2 regions of the Mycobacterium paragordonae genome follow, and region 1 is predicted to be linked to the other one. Evidence: riboswitches for the same ligand, from Rfam matches in the RefSeq annotation. Region 1 holds a riboswitch; the other holds the start of a gene.
What was found. Region 1 has a riboswitch for cobalamin ahead of C0J29_RS14140 (PPE family protein). Riboswitches for the same ligand answer to the same signal wherever they lie in the genome.

Region 1 (11,448 bases):
CTCAGTTCAGCGAGCTGGCGAAGAGCGGAACCACGCTGCTGGTGTCCAGTCACGTGATGGACGAAGCCAATCACTGCGGTGATCTGTTGCTGATGCGCGAAGGCCGTCTGGTCGCCCACACCACCCCGACCCAACTACGAGAGGACACGTCGTGCACGTCACTGGAGGAAGCGTTTCTGTCCATCATCCGGCGCAGCACCGAGCTCCGAGCCGGCTAGGCATCAAGGGCTTCACCGCCACCACGACGCGAATCCTGCGCCAGCTGGCCGCCGATCACCGCAGTGTGGCGATGATTCTCGTGGTGCCCGTGGTGGTGATCACGTTGATGTACTTCATGTTTCAGAACGTCCCGCACCGCCCCGGCATGCCGACGCCGTTCAACAACACCTGCCTGATCCTGCTGGGGCTCTTCCCGTTGTTCGTCATGTTCATCATCACCTCGATCACCATGCAGCGCGAACGCGCCTCCGGGACCCTGGAACGAATCCTCACCACCCCCCTGCGCCGGCTCGATCTGCTGTTGGCCTACGGCACCGCCTTCTCGGTTGCCGCGGCGGCCCAAGCCGTGGTGGCGTGCGTCGTGTCGTTCTGGTTCCTGGGGTTCCACACCGAGGGAAGTCCGTTGTGGGTCTTCGTGATTGCCGTCATCAACGCGATTCTGGGGGTGGGCCTGGGGTTGTTGTTCAGCGCCTTCGCACGCACCGAATTCCAGGCCGTGCAGTTCATCCCGCTGGTGATGGTTCCGCAGTTGCTACTGGCCGGGGTGATCGTGCCGCGCAGCGCGATGCCGACCTGGCTGCATTGGATCAGCGACGCCATGCCGGCCAGCTATGCCCTCGAGGCGCTACAGCAGGTGGGTGCGCACACCGGACTGACGGCGGTTACCGTGCGTGACATGGTTGTCGTGCTGAGCTTCGCCCTGGCGTCCCTGTGCCTGGCCGCCGTGACACTGCGACGGAGGACCCCCTGACGTGGCCGCCCGGCGTCCGGGACGGCCCGCGGGGAACTCCGACAGCCGGGACCGCATTCTGACCAGTGCCCGAGAGTTGTTCGCGGTCAACGGCTTCGACCGAACCTCGATCCGGGCCGTGGCCAAGGAAGCCGGAGTCGACGCCGCCCTGGTGCACCACTATTTCGGCACCAAGGAGCAATTGTTCGCCGCTGCGATCCACATCCCGATCGACCCGATGCAGGTGATCGGACCGTTGCTGGAAGTCCCGGTCGAAGAACTGGGGCACAAGCTGCCGTCGCTGTTGCTGCCGCTGTGGGACTCCGAACTGGGCGCCGGGCTGATCGCCACGCTGCGCTCGCTGATCTCCGGTGACGACGTAGGACTGGCGCGCTCGTTTCTGCAGGAAATCGTCGGCGGCGCGGTGGGATCGCGCGTCGACCACCCACCGGGAACGGGCAAGCTGCGCACCCAGTTCGTCGCGTCGCAGCTGATGGGCGTGGTGATGGCGCGTTACATCGTCAAGGTTGAGCCGTTCGCGTCGCTGCCCACCGAGCAGATCGTGGAGACCATCGCGCCGAACCTGCAGCGCTACCTCACCGGGGACCTGCCGGACGGCCTCACGCCGTAAGCCGGGAGTGCTCCTCGTCGTCGACGTCACGGGCCTCGTCGACCAGCAGCACCGGGATGCCGTCGTCGATGCGGTAGGCGCGGCGCAGCCTGGGGTTGTAGAGCTCCCGGCCGTCGTTCACCAGCAGAAGCGGGCCGCGGTCGGCCGGGCACACCAGGATGTTCAGCAGGGTGTCGTCAAGCATCGGCATTTACTTGCTTTCCGCTGAGCTCGGCACGGGCCGCCGGGGTCAGCTTGCGAAATTCGTGGGTGGCGGCGTCGAAGTACCATGCCTGACGCCCGGATTTCGGAATCCCGGCCGCCCGCAGGGCGCTGACGGTGGGCCGGAATGTCGCGCTCAGCGTCATCTTAGGCACCACATGCACGATGTCGGGGCCAAGCCCAACCGGCATGCCGTCGATGGCTTCGGTGAGGTCGGCCGCGGTGATCGTCGCGCCGGGCCGCAGCGTCACCGCGGACACCGCCAGCTGCCGGTCACCAACCGAAACCCCGTAGGTCACGGCCAGATCGACCGCGCTGATCAGCCCGAGCGCGTCGACGACCGGTTCCGCGTACACCATGCCCCGCACCGTGCGGATCACCGCGCCGCGGCGCCCGGCCAGCCAGAAGTCGCCGTCTTCGTCGCGGCGGAACAGGTACTCGGTGGAGATCCAGGTGTCGGCCGGAGCGAAGACCCCACGCTTGACCGATGCCGTCGGGTCGATCGGTCCGCGCGACTGGGCGAGCAGGACGCCGATCTGGTTGGTCGCCGCCACCTGCACGAAGCCGTCGTCGTTCTCCAGGATCAGGTCGTTCTCGGGGTCGTACGCGCCGAGTTCAACCCGCCCCGCGCCGGGCAGTGGCCGGCCCTTGCTGCCGACCTTGGCGCCCGAGACGTTGGCGAGCACCGCCTGCCCGTCGGTGGTGGCGAAGAACTCGACGACGTGGGCCGGCGCGAACGCGTCAACGACCCGCTCCCAGAGCCCGGTCGGCATACCCGAACCGATGAACAACCGGACCGGGTGGTTGCCGTGCAGCCCGAACTCCGGGTCGTCCACCACGTCGCGCAGCATGGCCCACGTGTAGGACACCACCGTGACCCCGTACTGGCGGATCTCGGCGACGAACCGGTCCGGGCGCAGGCTGCGGGACAGCGCGATGCGGGTGCCGCCGACCACCGCCCCACCCAGGCTGACCAGCAATGCGGACTCGTGGTGCAGCGGCGTCAGGCAGTACACGGTGTCCTTGCGGTCCAGCGCGGCCGTCGAGGCGGTACCGAACGCCGACAGCGCCCACCGGAAGTTGGTGATCTGCTTGGCGACCAGTTCACCGCCGGCGGCGTTGAACGCGATGAACGCCAGGTCGCGCGCGAATCCGGGGTTGGCGCGGTACCAGGCGGGCAGCTGCACCGCATCGGGGTCGATCTGCTCCATGTCGATGACGTCCGCGTCGTCGGGCAGATGCAGATCACGTGACTCGCCGCCGCCCAGCACCAGAATCTGGCCCGGGAGTTGGCGTGCGGCTTCGAGGTTGGTGGGGTCGGTCAGGATTTCGCTGACTGCCCCGAGCCGGACCTGCGCGGCCAGGTCGACGTCCTCGCGCATCAGCACGGCCACGCCGCCCAGCCGGGACAGCGCGGCGATCGCGACCAGCGCACTGGGCCGGGTGGCCATCAGGACGCCCACCCGGTCGCCCTGGCGCACCCCGACCTCGATCAGTCCGCGGACGACGTTGTTGATGCGCCTGTTGACCGCTTCGTAGGTGTGCACGCGACCGTCGAACAACAGGAACTCGCCCTGGGGGGCGTCATGGGCCTGCTCATCGATGATGCGGCCCAACGAGATTCGGGTGTGGTCGTTGAGCTGTCCCAGCCGCGCCAGCCGCGGCAGGGTGCGTACGGTCTCCACGGCAAGGGTGCGCATGGAGCGGTTGGCCGCGACGACGGCGTCGGCCGCCCCCCGGGCCAGCGCCAGCGCCGCCTCGGACACTTCACCGAGGCCGTGCGCGATGCGGGAGCTGAATGCCACACCGCTGTCGTTGTGCTCCTCGGGTTGCTCGACCATCAGGCTGATGCTGGCCGGCTTGTCGCCGTTGCTGGAGATCCAGCGCACCCACTCGGCGACGGTGGGCCAGCTCTGCAGGGCGGCGCGGGATCCCACCACCAAGCCGAAATGCCCTGTGCGGATCAGACATTCGTACACTTCGGTGTTCGGGGCCGCCCGCCGGATGCCGCGCACGGAGGCGGGCTGGCCGATGTCGTCGACCTCACCGACGAAAGCCAGGATCGGACAGGTGATGTCGGTCAGGGTCACCATCTGACCGTTGATGGCGAATCCGCCCGTCATCATGCGGTTGTGGGCGATGAACTGCTTGAGCAGTTCCGAGATGGCCGGGCCGGACCAGGCGATCCATCCCTCGCGTTCGAGGAACCGGCGCTGCTGTTCCCGCGGCAGCAGTGCCTCGCGGTCGTGCAACTGGCGCACGAAGTCGATGCGGGCCTGGGCCGTCTTGATCGGGTCCATCATCTGAAAACCGGTGCGCGCCATCCAACTTGGGATGTTCAGCCGGTTGAACACGTGGTCGGCCATGAAGTCGGCGACGCCGGCGCCCATGTTCGCCGGGATGCCCATGGGCAATGCGGCCAGGGTGTCGACCGGTGAGCCGAACGCCACAATGCTGGCCAGGTTCTTCGACCGTCGATAGGCCGCGACCTGGTAGCACCACATGCCGCCCTGGGAGTACCCGACCAGGTGCACGTCCTGGCCGGCGGCGTTCCTAACGGTGTCGATGGCCTGATCCAGCGCGACGATGTGGTCGGCCAGGGTGCGCCGCATGCCGCCCTCGACCTTGTCCGGTGACCCGAAGTCGATCACCCACGGGTCCAGCCCGCTGGCATGCAGGATGCCCACCGCGCCGTCTTCCCGGGTGACGTCCCACATGTCGGCCGACATCATCATCGGGTGCACCATCAGCACCGGCGGACCCACCGACGGCTGGCCGGGGCGGTTGTCCGGCGGAAAGTAGCGGCGCAGCTTGTACATCGGCACGCTCTCGACGACCTGGGACGGCGACGGGATGCTGCCGGTTTCCAGACCGCCCAGCCGGAGCACTTCCAGACCGTTCTGAGCGGTGGCTACCAGCCGCTCGACCGGACGCGTGACCATCGAAAAATTGAGATCCACCACTGCTCCTCAATGCTCCTGACGTCGGCCTTGACCAGCGAGGACATCATGGCACATCGGCCTTGACGTGTGGTCTGGGTCACGGTGTTTGCGGCCGGAGGGGCTCGCACGACCAGAGATCCTCACCGCTCGCCGTGCTCGCCTTCCCACGTTCCCGGCAGCATCGGAATCCGCGGCCCGCCACCGAATTCGTGGTCGGCCAGCGTGGTCAGACCCGTTGCACGGGCGCCCCGGCCGGCCGCAGTGCCGGCGAACCCCATGCTCGTCGCGCCCGTTTCCGACGCGGTCACCTCGGGCTCCAAATCCATGTACTCGTAGCCCCGGCCGAGCTGAGCGACCTTCGCCCGCCGGCGCCGAGGCGTGCCCGCCGGTTCCTCGGGAGCCGGCGCGGCGGTGGGCTCCTGCGCGCTGTCGGGGTCCGGCGCCTTCTTCCGTGCAGCCGCTACCGCGGCCTTTCTGGTGACCGAGCCGAGATCACCCACCAGGTAGCCGAAGTTCTCCATACCGGCACCCAGGCCCATGCCGACGCCGGTGCCGGTGAAGGTCGGCGGCGCCGCGGTCGGTGGAAGTGCCGGTGGTGCGGGAGCCGATCCGGTCACCTCAGCCGGCGCCGGCGCGGGTGACGAGGTGGAGGTCGGAACGGACGGGGCGAGGGCAGCAAGCGGCGGGCTGACCGGTGGCGCCACCGGGGGTGCCGGGGGCGCCACCGCCAACGCCGCCAGGCCCTTGATGCCGATCGGGGCCAGCACCGCGCCGGCGGCCAGTGGCACCAACGGCGCGGTCAGCAACGGCACCACCACCGCGAGCAGCACGATGGTCTGCTCGAGCAGCGTCTTGAGCAGCGCGATGGTGTCGGTGATGACCGTGCCGATGATCTCCACGGTGACGAACAGGATGGTGAAACCGATGGTCGTCGGATTGCCCGAGGCGAAAGCCGCCGTGAGATCCAGGGCCACGAACGAGAACATCTGCGACAAGAACAACACGTAGGTGCCGATATCCATCGGGTAACCCAGGGCGAACGCGACGTTGAACGGGCTGAAATAAGTCAGCGGATTGCCGAGGATGACCAGATAGGGATCGAATCCCGAGAACAGCGCCTGGAAGAACGGCAGGTTGGACAACGCGTCGATCAACGGCTGAATGTAGTTGTCGTAGAAGTCGATATAGCCGATGTCCGTCAACCACTGGTAGAAGTCGGTCTGCCGGTCCGGAGGGAGATCGTCGGCGGCCGCCAGTGCGCCGGTGGTGACGATATCCGGCGCTGCGGTGGTCTGTGGCGCGGTGTCCACCACCGCCGTGGCAATGCCCTGATAGGTGGTCATTACGGTGGCGGCCTGGATCCACATCCGCACGTAGTCGGCCTCGTTCAGCGCGATCGGAATCGTGTTGATGCCAAAGAAATTCGTGGCCACCAGCACGGCGTGCGTGACGTGATTGGCGGCCAGTTCCGCCAGCGTGGGCATGGCGGCCAGTGCGGCCGTCCAGGCGGTGGCCGCGGTCTCCTGCCGGGCAGCCATCGCCGCGCTGTCGGCCCCGGCCTGGATCAGCCACCCCAGATACGGCAGGTGGGCGGCCACGTAGGTCTGGGCGGTCGGACCGTCCCAGCCGCCGGCCTGCACGGCCGCCAGCACCGCCGCCAGGTCCTGGGCCGTCTCGGCGTAGGACGTGCTCAGCGAACTCCATGCGGCAGCGGCGGCCAGTAGTGGCCCGGCGCCGGGACCGCTACTGAGTAGCGCCGAATGTACCTCCGGCGGCGCGGCCGCCCAGATCGGGGCGGTCACTGCGCGACCACTTGGCAGGATACGGAAAACGTTGTCCGCGAACAGAAATGACCAAAAACAAACCGGATATGCATCGGACGGCGATCGCTCTCTCGGGGTACACCGCCCCGGGTCGCAGGACGCGATGACGCGAGTATCCTGGCTCTCGGATCGTTGCTCGCCTCGCCTTCCAGCTAATCGCCGTGGCGTATGAGGGTCGCTCCCCGATTACAGTGGCGGGACCGCGCCGGTTTCACACCGGCTTCCTGCATCGTCATTGCCTTACCGGTGCATTGTCGCATCAAGCCAGCCCAACCGATAGCGGACACCGGTGGCCTCGGTCCCCCGAATCAGGCCAAGTCGTGCAATGCAGCGGTTTACGCAATGGGGCCGGCGCAGCACTCCCGCTCGACTGGTTTGTCGGCGCTAGGGCATGGCCGGTTGAGGCCTGCTGGCGGGGCGAATGAGGGCGAAAGTCCCTAGGGGTGGCGGCGCCGTTGCGCGACCGTGTTCGTCGAGGACCCCGATCGGGCGGGAGAATAACGATGTCGTATGTGGTCGCGTCGCACGAAATGTTCTCGGCGGCGGCAACGGATTTGGGCAGTATCGGCTCGTCGCTGAGCGAGGCACATGCGGCTGCGGTCGCCCGAACCACCGGGATAGTGGCCGCGGCCCAGGATGAGGTGTCGGCGGCGATCGCGGCGCTTTTCGGCGGTTACGCCCAGGAATATCAGGCGTTCAGCGCGCAGGCGGCGGCGTTTCACGCCGACTTTGTGCGCACGTTGCAGTCCGGTGCCGCGGCGTATGCGGGCGCCGAAGCCGCCAACGCCGTGCCGCTGTCGGCCCAGTCGATAGCGGATGACCTGCTCGGGCTGATCAACGGTCCCAGCCAGGCGCTGACCGGTCGCCCGCTGTTCGGCGACGGCGCCGACGGGGCGCCCGGCACCGGGCAGAACGGCGGCGAGGGTGGATGGCTGTGGGGCAACGGCGGCAATGGTGGGTCGGGCGCGGCCGGCGGTAACGGCGGCTCCGGCGGGTCCGCTGCCTTTTGGGGTCGCGGCGGCAATGGTGGCGCGGGCGGAACCGGGGTGGCCGGCGGTAGCGGTGGTAACGGAGGTGCCGGCGGCGCCAACGGTCTGATCGGCGGCGGGTTAGGACCGTTCGGCGGCGCTACCGGCGGGTCCGGCGGGGCAGGCGGTGCAGGCGGAGTCGGCGTGGCGGGTGGGCCCGGCGGTAACGGCGGGTCTGGCGGGGCCGGCGGGGCAAATAGTCAGCTGTTGTCGCTGTGGGGTCATGGCGGGGCCGGCGGGGCCGGTGGCGCCGGCGGCGCCGGGGAGGCCGGTACGGACGGATCGGCCGGCGGCATCGGTGCTACCGGTGGGCAGGGTGGAATGGGTGGCGTCGGTGGGGTCGGCGGCGCCAACAAGGCATGGCTGGGCGGCACCGCCGGCGACGGCGGAGCCGGCGGGGCGGGTGGCGCCGGTGGCCTTGGCGGTAACGGCGGCAGCGGCGTCGGGCTCGGCATGGACGGCGGAACCGCGGGCGACGGCGGGATGGGTGGTACTGCCGGTACGGCCGGTGCCGCCGGTGCCGCAGGAGGCCTATTCGGGGCCGCTGGCCACGCGGGCAGCGCAGGCGTCGGCGGCGCCGGCGGCACGGGCGGCGCCGGCGGTGCAGGCGACGCGGGCGCTTCGGGCAGCGATGGCTTTTTCGGCGGCCATGGTGGCCGCGGCGGCGACGGTGGCGCCAGCGTGAGCGGAACCGGCGGCCGGGCCGGGGACGGCGGCGTCGGCGGTGCGGGCGGCGCCGGGGGCGCCGACACCGGCGGCGGCGGGACGGTTGCCCCCGGTGGCGGTGGGGGCGGCACCGGCGGCGACGCAGGATCACCGGGTAGCGGCGTGGTGGCGGGCAGCGGCGGGGTCGGCGGAATGGGTGGCGGCGGCGGCGCCGGCAGCGAAGGCGTGGCCGGCGACGTCGGCGGCACGGGCGGCACGGGCGGTCGCGGCGGCAACGCCACCGGTGCCGCCAGTGTCGGCGGCCATGGCGGCAGCGGCGGCAGGGGCGGCGTCGGCGGTCACGGCGGCACCGGCGGCACCGGCGGTGTCGCGGAGAACTACGGAACCGGAAATGTCACCGGCGGAGACGGCGGTGCTGGCGGGGACGCGGCTGACGGCACCGGCGGCGCCGGTGGCGACGCCGGTTACGCGAACATCTATAACGGCGCCTCTAACAGCACTGCTGCCGGTGGCAACGGTGGGGACGGCGGCGACGGCGGCACCGGCGGGCGCGGCGGCAACGGTGCTAATGCGTTCACGCGAGGATTTGGACACCTCACCGCCGGCACCGGCGGAGACGGCGGCACCGGCACCGTCGGCTACGGCGGCAGTGGTGGTGGCGGCGGCGGCGCGGAAATCCAGAACAACGCCTCTACGGTCACCCTCGTCGGCGGTTCCGGTGGGCACGGCGGCGATGCCACCGGCCCCACCGGAACCGGCGGGTACGGCGGGGCCGGCGGCTTCGCGGACACCTCCGGAACCGGTGACGCCATCGGCGGCACCCCCGGTGCCGGCGGCACCGGTTTCAACGGCGGCGGCGGCGGCCGTGGCGGTGAAGCGGTTGTCGCGGGAACCGGACACGCGTACGGCGCCAACGGCGCGAACGGCAGCAACGGCAACGGCGGGGTTGGCGGGGCCGGCGGCCCCGGCGGCGACAGCGTCAGCGTCTCGGCGGGTTCAGCCACTGGCGGAAATGGCGGGGCCGGCGGCGACGGCACCACCGGCGGCGACGGCGGGTGGGGCGGAGAGGCGTACTCACCGGGAACCGGACATGTCACCCCCGGCGCCGGCGGGGCGGGCGGTGACGGGACGACCGGTAACGGCGGTACCGGCGGTGACGGCGGTCGCGCGTACATCGAGAGCACCACCTCTACGGCTGACGCCGTAGGCGGGCTCGGCGGCGCCGGCGGCAGCGCCACAAGCGGCACTGGCGGTTCGGGCGGGTGGGGCGGTCACGCGGTCAACTACGGCACCGGAGACGCCATCGGCGGCACCCCCGGAGCCGGCGGCACCGGCCATAACGGCGGCGCCGGTGGCCGCGGCGGTAACGCCTTCAACTACGGAACCGGAGACGCCATCGGTGGCGACGGCGTGCACGGCACGGACGGCGCCGGCGGAACCGGTGGCATTGGCGGCAGCGGTGGCGCCGGGTGGGTCCGGAACAGCACCTCTGCGGCCACCGCCGCCGGCGGCGATGCCGGGACCGGCGGTGGCGGCACCAACGGCGGGGAAGGCGGCAGCGGTGGCTATGCGTTCACCGCTGGAACCGGAAACGCCATCGCCGGAACCGGAGGAGCCGGCGGCGACGGCACCACCGGTTACGGCGGCGACGGCGGGTGGGGCGGTACCGCGGAGATCGAGAACACCGCATCGACGGCGGGCGCCACCGGGGGCTTCGGCGGCCGGGGCGGCAACGCCACCGGCACCGGCACCGGCGGAAATGGCGGGCTCGGCGGCACGGCCTACAACTACGGGACCGGAGCCTCAATCGGCGGCGACGGCGGCGACGGCGGCACCGACGGCGCAGCCGGCGGCTTCGGCGGCAATGGCGGTGACGCGCTCGCAGCTGTTCTGGCCCATGCCGTCGCCGGGGGCGGCGGGATACCCGGAGGGCTGCCCGGCACCACCGGACAGCTGTGACCGGCCAGATCGACCTCACTGAGGTGACGAGCCAGTCCATGCGGTAGCAAGCCGGTAGCCTCAGCCCAGTGGCACACCTGCTCGGAGCCGAGGCCGTACACCTGGCATACCCGACCCAGGTGGTCTTCGAATCGGTCACCCTGGGCGTCAACGACGGCGCGCGCATCGGAATCGTCGGCCGAAACGGCGACGGCAAGTCCAGCCTGCTGGGCCTGCTCACCGGCCAGCTCACGCCGGACTCGGGACGGGTCACCCAGCGCAGCGGGCTGCGGGTGAGCGCACTGGCCCAGGCGGACACCCTGGATCCCGAACACACCGTCGGCTGGTCGCTGGTCGGTGACCAACCCGAGCATCAGTGGGCCGGCGACGGCCGGGTGCGTGACGTGGTGGCCGGACTGGTCTCCGATATCCCCTGGGATGCAATGGTTTCCACGCTCAGCGGAGGCCAGCGCCGGCGGGTGCAGCTGGCCCAGTTGCTGATCGGCGAGTGGGACGTGATCGCCCTCGACGAACCCACCAACCACCTCGACATCGAGGGGATCACCTGGCTGGCGGGTCATCTCAAGCAGCGCTGGGCCCGCAGCAGCGGCGGTCTGCTGGTGGTCACCCACGACCGCTGGTTCCTGGACGAGGTGGCGACCACGACGTGGGAAGTGCATGACGGCGTCGTCGAACCCTTCGAAGGCGGCTATGCCGCGTATGTGCTGCAGCGGGTGGAGCGGGACCGCCAGGCCGCGGCGTCGGAGGCCAAGCGGCAGAACCTGATGCGCAAGGAGCTGGCCTGGTTACGCCGCGGCGCCCCGGCGCGAACCTCCAAACCCAAGTTCCGCATCGAGGCCGCCAACCAATTGATCGCCGACGTCCCGCCGCTGCGCAACACCGTCGAGCTGGCCAAGCTCGCGACCGCCCGGCTGGGCAAGGACGTGATCGACCTGTTGGACGTCTCGGTCTGTTACGACGGGCGCCCGGTGCTCCGCGATGTCGAGTGGCGCATCGCCCCGGGCGAACGCACCGGGATCGTCGGAGCCAACGGCGCCGGCAAATCCACCCTGCTGGGGTTGCTGGCCGGCACCGTGCAACCCGACAGCGGGCGCGTCAAGCGCGGCAAGACCGTCCGCCTTGCGGTGCTGGATCAGCAGGGTGACGAGCTGACCTCGATGGCCGGCGAGCGCATCGCCGACGTGCTCGGTAGGTTGCAGAGCGGCTATGAGGTCGAGGGCCGCGAGATGACCCCGACGCAGTTGCTGGA
Region 2 (11,448 bases), 2.2 Mb from region 1:
GGGCCACTGCAACGGCTTTGCCGGCCAATGCCGACGCCAACATGCCCAGGGCCTGCAGCATGTCGGCCTGAGCGTCTTGGGAAGGGTCGTCCACGCACACACCTCCGAACGACCGGCCACCCTCGTGATCCCGATTGACCAAATATCTGTTCCAACGTAGAGTTCGCCTTGGCTGCAAGTCAATCACGCGCAGACGGGGTTCGAACGCAAACGTGGACTTCTCATACCCGGCCGAGGTCGAGCGGTTCCGTGCTGAGCTGCGTGCCTGGTTGTCGGCCAACCTGACCGAAGAATTGATCGCCGCCCGGCGGCCCTCCGGGCGCGACGAAGCGGCGTTCGACAAGCTGCGCGCCTGGAATGCGACGATGGCCGACGCCGGCTGGGCGGCGGTCTCCTGGCCCGTCGAATACGGCGGCCGTGGCGCAACCGTGCTCGAACAACTCGTCTACACCGAGGAGACGACACGGGCCCGGGCACCGTTGCCACTCAACGTCATCGGCATGAACAACATCGCACCCGCGATCATGCAGTACGGCACCGAATCTCAGAAGACGACACTGCTGCGCCGGATGATGCGCGCCGACGACATCTGGTGCCAGGGCATGTCGGAACCCGAGGCTGGATCGGATCTGGCCGCCCTGCGCACCAGAGCGGTGCGCGACGGCGAGGACTTCGTCGTCAACGGTCAGAAGATCTGGACTTCCCTGGGCCACAAGGCGAAGTGGTGTCAGTTGTACGTCCGCACCGACCCCGACGCGCCGAAACACAAGGGCATCTCCTGCCTCATCGTCGACATGTCGCTGCCCGGCATCGAGGCTCGTCCGCTCGTAACCCTGAACGGTGACACCGATTTCGCCGAGGTGTTCTTCCACGACGTGCGGGTGCCGGCCGACGCACTGCTAGGCCCGCTCGATGGCGGATGGCAGGTGGCCACCACGACGCTGAGTCACGAACGAGCCGGGGCGGCACGCCTGTACGCGGAATTGGAACTGCGACTGGACGAACTGGTAGCCGACCTGGCGCAAGCCGGGGACGCCCTTACTGATCCGGTGATCTTGCGGCGTCTGGGCGAGATCGCGGTCCGCATCAAGTATCTCGAAGTGCTCTGCCAGCGGTCGATTTCCGCCACGCTGCACGGCGGTCCGGACATCACCGCATTCGGGTCGGCCAGCCTGGCCAAGACGGTGTGGGGCGAGATCGGCCAGGAGCTTGCCGCTTTGGCGTTCGACGTGCTGGGCACCGGTGGTGTGCACGGCCGGTGGAGCGACTACCGGTTGACCTCGCGGTCACTGACCATCGCCGGCGGCACCACCCAGATCACCAAGAACATCACCGCTCAGCGGGTGCTGGGACTGCCGCGCAAATGAACCTCGAACTGGACGACGAACAGGTCGCGCTGCGGGATACGTTGCGGCGCTTCCTTGTTGAGCGGGCATCCATTTCGGGCCACGTGCGTCCGATGCTCGACGATCCGACCGGCACCACCGAAGCGGTGTGGCGAAGCCTGGCGGAGCTGGGTGCAACCGGTGTGCTGGTGCCGGCCGAATTCGGCGGCGCGGGCATGACGATGGTCGAGGCCGGCATCGTCGCCGAGGAGCTCGGCGCCGCCCTGCATCCCGGACCGTGGTTGTCCACGGCGGTGGCGGGCGCCCGCGCGCTCACCCGGGTGGGCGGGCAGCCGGCGGCCGGCATTCTCGCCGGGATCGCCGACGGCACCAGCAAAGTCGCGGTCGCCGGCCTGGGCGAGCAGTCCCAAAAGTCCCTCGTTTCGACACGCAACGGGGGCTTTTGCGTCTGCTCGCCACCCCTGGCCGTGCCCGATGCGGAGGCTGCCGACGTGCTGCTGGTCTGGGACGGCACGGAGCTTTTCGCGGTGGAGTCCGCCGCGGCCGGCGTCTCGGTGACCCCCGAGCGCGGTATCGACCCGACCCGCAAGCAGTTTCGGGTCGAGCTCGACAATGCGAGCGCGCAGCGACTGGGCACGTTGTCCGCCGACGATCTCCAGGCTGTCACCGACGATCTACTGATCGCCGCGGCCGCCGACGCGCTGGGCGCCGCCAGCGCCGTCATGCACACGGCCATCGAATATGCCAAGACCCGAACCCAATTCGGAGCGCCCATCGGATCGTTCCAGGCGATTCAACATCTGTGCGTCGACATGTTCGAGACGGTGGAGCTGGCCCGCAGCGGGGTGATCCACGCGCTCTGGGCAGCGGAGAACTCACCGCAGGAACGGCATCTTGCGGCCCTGCGCGCCAAGGCTTTCGCGGGACGCCTGGCGACGGTCGGCGACACCGCGATCCAAGTATTCGGCGGCATCGGCTACACCTGGGAGCACGACGCCCACCTCTATCTCAAGCGCTTGCTGAGCTGGAGCGCCTTCCTCGGCAGCTCGGACTGCTATCTCACCGAAGTCGGTGCGCACCTTGCCAAGAAGGGAAAGCGATGACCGACACCGTCGACTTCACCGATCAGGTCGCAATCGTCACCGGCGCCGGACGTGGACTCGGCCGGCTCTACGCGCTGGACTTGGCCCGGCGCGGCGCCGCCGTCATCGTCAACGATCTGGGTGGCACCATGCACGGTGAAGGCGCCGACACCACCGTCGCTGACCGGGTCGTCGCCGAAATCGAAGTTGCCGGGGGCAGGGCGGTGGCGTCGCACGAGTCGGTGGACACCCCGGAAGGCGGTGCGGCGATCGTCGCCGCGGCCGTCGATAACTTCGGCCGACTCGACGCGGTGGTGAGCAACGCCGGAATCTTCAACAGCATCCCGTTCGACGAATTGTCCGCCGCCCACTGGCGCAGCATGCTCGGGGTGCACCTGGACGGCGGGTTCTATCTGAGCCAACCCGCCTACCGGGTGATGAAGACGCAGGGATACGGCCGGTTCGTCTTCGTCTCCTCCTCGGGCGGCATGTTCGGCCAGCCGCTGGAAGCCCACTATGCCGCGGCCAAAGCAGGATTGGTCGGGTTGTCGAATGTCATCGCCATCGAGGGCGCCGCACATGGAATTCTCAGCAATACCGTTCTGCCGTTCGGTTTTTCGCGCATGGTGACCGAAACCGTCGGAGATCCCAAAGCTTTGGAGGAGATCGGCTTCCTGGAGCTGATCAAGCCCGAGTTGGTGGTGCCGATGGTGGTCTTCCTGGCCAGTCGCGGTTGTGAGCTGAGCCATCAGAACTTCTCCGCGTGCGCGGGGCGTTTCGCGCGGGTGTTCGTCGGGCTGGGGGCGGGCTGGCTTGCAGATGGCGATGGCGACGGCGATGGCGCTGGCGCGCCCAGTGCCGAGGACATAGCCGCGCATCTGTCGGAGGTGTCGGCGACCGAACCGTTCACCGTGCCCGGCTCGATCTTCGAGGAAGTGTTCGGCGTCTGTGCTCAACGCGGCGTCGACGTCGGCGTCTGATCGTGGACATCGCGCTCTAGGATGTGGTCCACACCCCCTTCCGGGTTCCTCAGCAGCGCGTTTGGCGCCGCGGGTCTGATAGCCTCTACCAAAGATTTGGTTCAGCAGGAGGACGACTTGCGCACGCTGCCGGCACCGCGGTCCTCCGCCCCGAGCGGGCCATGACCGACAGCGCCACCGAGGCCGGCACGCGGCGCGCCGAAATCCTCGAGACGGCGGCGTCGCTGATCGCCTCGTCGGGCCTGCGGACGTCGCTGCAGGAGATCGCCGACGCCGCAGGCATTCTCCCGGGCAGCCTCTACCACCATTTCGAGTCCAAAGAGGCGATCCTCGTCGAACTCATCCGTCGCTACCAGGCCGACCTGGCCCGCATCGGGGAGAGCGCCCAGGCGAAGCTGGACGAGCCGGACTCGCGTCCTCCTGCCGAGCAGATCATCGAACTGGGATCGGCGATCGCCAATTGCGCGGTGCGGCATCGGGCCGCCCTGCAGATGTCCTTCTACGAGGGCCCGAGCGCTGATCCGGAGCTGATGAAGCTGACGCAGCAGCGCCCCACCGCGATTGAGGAGGCGATGCTGCAAACGCTGCGCGCGGCGCGGTGGAGCGGCTACATCAAGGCCGACATCGATCTGCCCACGCTGGCCGACCGGATCTGCCAGACCATGCTGCAGGTCGGGCTCGACGTCATTCGGCACAACTCCTCCGCCGACCAGGTGGCTACCCTGATGTGCCGGATCATATTGCAGGGGTTGGCATCCCAGCCGCCCAGCGACGAAGCGCTGGACCGGTCCAAGGCGTTCGCCGCGGCGGGCGATGTCATTGCGTCCTGGGCCGACGACAGCGAAGCCGATCCCAGCGACAAGGCGGCGCATCTGCGGGCGGTGGCCCGAGCGGAGTTCGGCCGCAAGGGATATGAAGTCACCACGATCAGGGATATCGCGTCGGCGGCGGGCCTGGGCACGGGCACCGTGTATCGCGTCATCGGGTCTAAAGACGAACTGCTGGCTTCGATCATGCGTTCCTTCGGCCAGAAGGTCGAAGCCGGCTGGGTGGACGTACTGCGTTGTGCGGCAACCCCGATCGAGAAGCTGGACGCACTGAGTTGGGTCAACGTCAATGCGCTGGACCAGTTCTCGGACGAATTCCGCATTCAGCTCGCCTGGATGCGTCAGTCGCCCCCGAACACCGCCAACCCGGGCTGGCTGTACACCACTCGCCTGCGTCAGATGAAATCGCTCCTCTCTGAAGGCATCCGGTCCTCCGAGATACGTATCGACGCGCCCAGCATCACCATGCTGGCCCGCAGCATCATCGGCATGCAGTGGATACCGGAGAACATCCTGCGCGCGGTGGGCACCCGATCGTCGCTCATCCTGGCTCGTGACACCGTCCTGCGTGGTGCGGCGGTTCGCGCCGTCGAGTAGCGCAAGTAGCCTAGGAACTCATGGCGCACATCATTGTCATCGGCGGCCACGGCAAGGTCGCGCTGTATCTGGCCAGAATCCTGACCGGGCGTGGTGACCAGGTCAGCTCGGTCTTCCGCAACCCCGACCACGCCGATGAGGTCGCGGCCACCGGCGCCACGCCGATCACCGCCGACATCGAGCAACTCGACACCGACGCCCTGGCCGACCTGCTGGCCGGGCACGACGCGGTCGTCTTCACCGCCGGGGCCGGCGGCGGTGACCCGGCACGAACGTACGCCGTGGATCGGGACGCCGCGATCCGCGTGATCGACGCCGCGGCTCAGGCCGGGGTCAAGCGGTTCGTGATGGTGTCGTACTTCGGCGCGGGCCCCGGACACGGCGTGTCGCCGGAGAATTCGTTTTTCCCGTACGCCGAGGCCAAGGCCGCGGCGGACGCCCACCTGCGCGCCAGTGAACTCGATTGGACCGTGCTGGGCCCGGGTCGGCTCACCCTCGACCCGGGCACCGGACACATCGCGGTGGGCAAAGCCAAGGGTGAGGTCTCGCGGGAAGATGTGGCGGCCGTCGTCGCGGCCACTCTTGCCGACGACGCGACGATCCGGCGCACGATCGACTTCAACAACGGGGATGTGCCGATCGCGGACGCAGTGGCGCCCGTGCCGTAACCGATTACTGCCCGCGGAGTAGCCTTGTCCTCGCAACTGGTCTGCCGGTGCCCTCGTGGCGCCGGCATCGAGCGAGGCCTCCAAGCCTCGCGAGAGGGAACCCGGTGAGAATCCGGGACTGTCCCGCAGCGGTATGCAGGAACGACCGCCGTCACATGCACTGGTCCGCACCGGACTGGGAAGCGACGGCCAGTAGGAAACCTGCCCGGCTCTTCAGCGGCCCCTTCCGGGCCGCATCGTCGACCGGGCGGGAGCACCTTCCGGTGCGCGCCTGTGAGTCCGAAGACCTGCCAGTTGTGTCGGGCGCGCCGCGCCCGGCGGCACATCGCCTCGTGGAATGGGCGTTTGGCCAGCCAGCCGTGGTGGTACGCGGGCTCCAGAGAGCACATGCGCATCGCCCCGACTGTCGGCTGCGCGTCCGCGGGCGGTGTCCATACCGTCGAATGAAGGACCGCTCGTGACCGCTTCAGCTAGTTCTCCGAAATTCACCGCCACCATCACCGGTTCCCCCCGGATCGGCCCGCGCCGCGAACTCAAGCGCGCGACCGAGGGTTACTGGGCAGGCCGAACCAGCCGCTCCGACCTGGAGTCCGTCGCCGCCAACCTGCGCCGCGACACCTGGTCGGCATTGGCCGCCGCCGGCCTGGACTCGGTGCCGGTCAACACCTTCTCGTACTACGACCAGATGCTGGACACCTCGGTGTTGCTCGGCGCGCTGCCGGCCCGGGTCGCCGGGATCTCCGACGATCTGGACCGCTACTTCGCGGCCGCGCGCGGCAACGACGAGGTCGCCCCGCTGGAGATGACGAAGTGGTTCGACACCAACTACCACTACCTGGTTCCCGAGATCGGACCGTCGACCCAGTTTTCGCTGCACCCTGAAAAGGTGCTCTTCGAGCTGAAAGAGGCTCAGGAACAAGGCATTCCGGCGCGTCCGGTGATTATCGGGCCGGTCACCTTCCTGCTGCTGAGCAAGGCGGTGGACGGAGCGGGCGCACCGATCGAGCGGCTGCAGGAGCTGATGCCGGTCTATTCCGAGCTGTTGTCACTGCTGGCCGACAACGGTGCGCAGTGGGTGCAGTTCGACGAGCCGGCGTTGGTCACCGACATCTCCCCCGATGCGCCCGCGCTGGCCGAGGCCGTCTACAACACGCTGGGGGCGGTGGCCAACCGGCCCGCCATCCACGTCGCCACCTACTTCGGCGACCCCGGCGCGGCATTGGCGGGGCTGGCCCGCACCCCGGTCGAAGCGATCGGCGTCGACCTGGTCTACGGCCCCGACACGGCGGTGGCGGCCGTTGCCGAACTGGCCGGCAAGACATTGGTGGCCGGGATCGTCGACGGCCGCAACATCTGGCGCACCGACCTGCAGGCGGCGTTGGGCAAGCTGGCCACCCTGCTGGGACCCGCTGGGGCCGTAGCTGTTTCGACGTCGTGCTCCACTTTGCACGTGCCGTACTCGCTGGAGCCGGAGACCGATCTGGACGACAACCTGCGCAGCTGGCTGGCGTTCGGGGCGGAGAAGGTGCGCGAGGTGGTGGTGCTGGCCCGGGCGCTGCGGGACGGCCGCGAGGCGGTGGCCGACGAGATCGCGGCCTCCAACGCGGCCGTGGCCTCGCGCCGGAAAGACGCACGGCTGCACAATGACGAGCTCCGGGCCCGCATCCAGTCGATCGTCGCGTCCGGCGTCCACCGCGGCGACCCCGCCGAGCGTCGCGCCAGCCAGGACGCGCGGTTGCAGCTGCCGGTGCTGCCGACCACGACGATCGGTTCCTACCCGCAGACCTCGGCGATCCGCATCGCGCGGGCCGCCTTGCGCTCTGGTGAGATCGACCAGGCCGAGTACGAGCGGCGGATGAAGAAGGAGATTGCCGACGTCATCGCGCTGCAGGAGCAACTCGGCATCGACGTGCTGGTGCACGGCGAGCCGGAGCGCAACGACATGGTCCAGTACTTCGCCGAACAGCTGGAAGGCTTCTTCGCCACTGACAACGGGTGGGTGCAGTCCTACGGCAGCCGCTGTGTGCGTCCGCCGATCCTGTTCGGCGATGTGGTGCGTACCCACCCGATGACGGTCGACTGGATCACCTACGCGCAGTCGCTCACCGACAAGCCGGTCAAGGGCATGCTGACCGGGCCGGTCACGATCCTGGCGTGGTCGTTCGTCCGCGACGATCAGCCGTTGGCCGACACTGCCAACCAGGTGGCGCTGGCGATCCGGGACGAGACAGTGGACCTGCAGTCCGCGGGTATCGCGGTGATCCAGGTCGACGAGCCGGCGCTGCGGGAGCTGCTGCCGTTGCGCCGCGCCGACCAGGACGAGTACCTCTCGTGGGCCGTCGGGTCTTTCCGGTTGGCCACTTCCGGTGTCGACGACTCGACCCAGATTCACACTCATCTGTGCTACTCGGAGTTCGGGGAGGTGATCGGCGCGATCGCCGACCTGGACGCCGACGTCACGTCCATCGAGGCGGCACGCTCGCACATGGAGGTGCTCGACGACCTGAATGCGATCGGCTTCTCGAACAGCGTGGGCCCGGGTGTCTACGACATCCACTCGCCGCGGGTGCCGAGCACCGACGAGATGGCGAGGTCGCTGCGGGCTGCAGTGAAAGCCGTTCCTGCTGAACGGCTTTGGGTGAATCCGGACTGCGGGCTGAAGACCCGGAACGTCGACGAGGTGACCGCGTCACTGCGGAACATGGTGGCCGCTGCGCAGCAGGTGCGCGCCGAGGCGTAGCTCCTCCGGGGGCACGCCCACTCGCGAGCAGACGCAAAATCGCGTTCCGGTGCGCCGGAATGTGCGATTTTGCGTCTGCTCGCGCCCTAGCTCGACTCCACCACGACGGGGAGGTCGTCGGCCCAGGGCTGCCGGGTCACCATGTCGGCTACCCGGACGTAGCCGTGCTCGAATTCACCTGTGGCGGCATCGACTAACCGGTACCGCTGGGTCTGCCGGTGGATCGGCTGGGCATCCAGCAACACCACGCGCACCTCCCCCGGCTCGAATCGGCAGCGCCGTTGCATTGCGGCGATCAGTTGCTCGTTGTGCATGTGGCCGTCACCGAAGTTCCAGCCGATTGCGGTGCTGCAGATGCGTTCTCCGTCGGTGATGACGTACTCGTCCTCGTTCTGCCCGGCCATGGCGCGATGCGCCAGCGTGAACAACGCCCGGCCGTGAGTGTTCATGGCGCGGAACGCATATCCGAGATACATCGGGATCTGGGCGCGGTCCTTGCCGTAGAACCGCTCCAGCTGGGCCTGCGGCATGCTGGCGATCGCCACGATGCCCCGGGCGATCTTCTCGCTCGCCGACGGCTTGATGCACCACAGCGTGGTGTCCCAGTTGCCGGCGTAGTAGCGCATGCCGGGCAGGAAGGAGATCTTGCGCGGGAACATGTTGCCCAGGATCACGGTGCCCACCAGCGCGGTGAACAGAATGGCTACCGGCGCAGGGTGTTTGACGTCGCTGATGCCCAGCTGGGCATGCCCTACGAATAGCGCGAACACGCCGAAGATCATGAACACGTTCCACTCCAGCGGCACCCCCATCGGGATCGCGGTCAGGATGCCCAGATGGAAGCACACCATGACGATCGCGGCGACGGTGGTGGGCCAGCCGCCGTGGGAGAAGAACAGCGCCAGCGGCACGAACATCTCGATAAAGGTGCTGACATGGGCGAACATTCGCGACAAGATGCCGGGTCGCAGGTCGTCGGGGAATTTCTCGAAGAACATCCGTTTGATGAACCGCGGCCGGAACAGCGGATTGTTGGACATCATCGTCGAGATCACGAACGGAAAGTGTTTGTTCAGTTTGGATGTCGCTGCGCCCATCCAGATAACCAGGAACACCAGTTTGGCCGCGACGATCATGTCGACTCCGCCGAACAGGAACGTGACGGTCAGCGAGCCGTACACCTCACCGCGGGCGGCCAGGAAGATCACCTTGTCCCGCAGTCCCGCGGCGCCGAGTACCAGCAGGATCGCCACGATCTCCCACATCGGCAACAGTCCGACCTTGGTGCCGAGCGCCGGTATCGGCCCGGTGCCATCGGTGAACAGCGCCGTCACCAGCAGCACCAGTAGCAGGGCATAGAGCGCGACGTCCACCGGCTTGCGCTTGGTGCCGAAGGTAAGCGGGACTCGATCCGGCCAGGGTGGCAGCCGGATGGTGCCGAACCGCAGCCAGTACAGGATCGAGCCCATCGGCGGGAAGAACCGGTTGTTCAGCGGCCCGAAGCCGCAGCCCAGCCCGACCACTTCGAACAACATCGTGTACAGCACGACCTTCTCGAAGACGATCGGCTCGGCGTACCAGGCCCGGACATTGGTGAACCCGTCAATACCTTTGGTGCTCAGAACAATCAGCCACGCAAACAGGACGTAGAGCAGGATCTTGACGACGTAGAACAGGTGCATGACCACCGGCGTCCCGAAGCCCACCTCGGCCCAGTGCCGGGCCATCGGTCGGATCTTCTCGCTGCGGGTGCCCTTGCTCCATTCGGCGATGTCGACCTCGGGCAGTTGGGGCTTGAGAAATCCCATGGTTCCACAGATTAGAACGTGTTCTAGCTATCTGCCCAGCCCGCCGCACCGAATCCTTGTTCCGCCGCTGCTGCCGGCGATAACGTGAGGTGGAGGTGTCGAAGGGAGTGGGGAGCATGCGTGGAGCCCGATACCTGAAAAGAGCGGTCGTCGGGGCCGCCGTACCAATCGCATTCGTCGTGGGCAGCGGTCCCGCGCAGGCGCAAGCGCCGTCCCCGGGTGATGCGTGCACGGTGCTGCACGCGACCACCCAGGACGCCGAGGGCAAGACGATGTGGTGCAACCCGACCATGACGGGCAGCCACAGCCTGGTGTGGCAGTACGGCGGACCGGGCTAGGCGATCCTCACGGCGCGCCGGGCGCCAGGAACGGCAGGCCCGGCGGGCACCCACGTCGGGCCAGGTCGAGTAACGCGTCGATGTCCAGGCACTGTTCGACCAGATCGCCGAGAAGATCCAGACGCCGCTCGCGTGCGACCGGGAAACTCACGCCGGATGTTGTGAGGCCGAGCGTCTCGTGCAGGAACGCCCGGCGCAGCGCGTCGCCTTCTAGCGAGCCGTGCCACATGGTGCCGAACACCTGCCCGTCACGGACGCCACCGAGGAACTCCTGCCCCGCGTGGCCGCGGGCGATCCTGCCGTGATGAATCTCGTATCCCGATGCCGGCACGCCGAGTCCCGCTCCCCGCGGAAGTCGGAGAACTTTGTCGGTGCCGAAGACCGTCTCCACGTCGAGCAACCCCAGGCCCTCGACCTCGGCCGCCGGCCCTTCGACGCCGTGCGGATCGCGAATCGTGCGGCCCAGCATCTGAAATCCGCCGCAGATACCGAGCAACGGCTTTCCCGCGGCGGCGTGGGTGAGCACCGCGCGATCCAGACCCCTGGCGCGCAGCCAGGCGAGGTCGGCGATCGTGGCCCGGGTGCCGGGCAGCACGATCAGGTCGGCGTCGCTCAGAGCGCGGGGCTCGGAAACAAACACCACATCCAGATCGGGCTCCAAACCCAGCGCGTCGACGTCGGTGAAATTACTGATGCGGGGCAACCGCACGACGGCCACCCGGCGCGCCCCGGTGCCGGCCGCCCGTCGGCCGTCCAAATCGAGCGCGTCCTCGGAGTCCAGCCACAGGTCGGGATGCCACGGCAGGGTGCCGTACACCCGTCGCCCGGTGACCCGTTCCAGATCGCGCAGACCCGGCGTCAGCAGGTCGAGATCGCCGCGGAACTTGTTCACCACGAACCCCGCCACCAAAGCCTGGTCCTGGGCGGACAACAGCGCGACGGTGCCCAGGAACGCCGCGAACACGCCGCCGCGGTCTATGTCACCGACGACCACGGTCGGCAGATCCGCATGACGCGCGAGACCCATGTTGACGTAATCGCCTGCGCGCAAGTTGATTTCGG

Region 2: it holds a riboswitch for cobalamin, as region 1 does, so the genes downstream of both, metE (5-methyltetrahydropteroyltriglutamate--homocysteine S-methyltransferase) here and C0J29_RS14140 (PPE family protein) in region 1, are expected to answer to the same signal.

Annotation. Positions count from the first base shown of each region.
Region 1 is NZ_CP025546.1:3,085,827-3,097,274, reverse strand. It holds gene C0J29_RS14165 (ABC transporter ATP-binding protein) at 1-218, shown strand, start outside; gene C0J29_RS14160 (ABC transporter permease) at 221-970, shown strand; gene C0J29_RS14155 (TetR/AcrR family transcriptional regulator) at 972-1,580, shown strand; gene C0J29_RS14150 (Trm112 family protein) at 1,570-1,764, opposite strand; gene C0J29_RS14145 (acyl-CoA synthetase) at 1,757-4,744, opposite strand; gene C0J29_RS14140 (PPE family protein) at 4,864-6,525, opposite strand; cobalamin riboswitch at 6,637-6,823, opposite strand; gene C0J29_RS34395 (PE family protein) at 7,050-10,199, shown strand; gene C0J29_RS14130 (ABC-F family ATP-binding cassette domain-containing protein) at 10,268-11,448, shown strand, end outside.
Region 2 is NZ_CP025546.1:5,304,807-5,316,254, forward strand. It holds gene C0J29_RS23700 (nitric oxide reductase activation protein NorD) at 1-43, opposite strand, end outside; gene C0J29_RS23705 (acyl-CoA dehydrogenase family protein) at 213-1,367, shown strand; gene C0J29_RS23710 (acyl-CoA dehydrogenase family protein) at 1,364-2,449, shown strand; gene C0J29_RS23715 (SDR family NAD(P)-dependent oxidoreductase) at 2,446-3,408, shown strand; gene C0J29_RS23720 (TetR/AcrR family transcriptional regulator) at 3,570-4,832, shown strand; gene C0J29_RS23725 (SDR family oxidoreductase) at 4,853-5,500, shown strand; cobalamin riboswitch at 5,531-5,800, shown strand; gene metE (5-methyltetrahydropteroyltriglutamate--homocysteine S-methyltransferase) at 5,958-8,240, shown strand; gene C0J29_RS23735 (DUF3556 domain-containing protein) at 8,327-10,048, opposite strand; gene C0J29_RS32960 (hypothetical protein) at 10,165-10,386, shown strand; gene C0J29_RS23740 (cobyric acid synthase) at 10,394-11,448, opposite strand, start outside.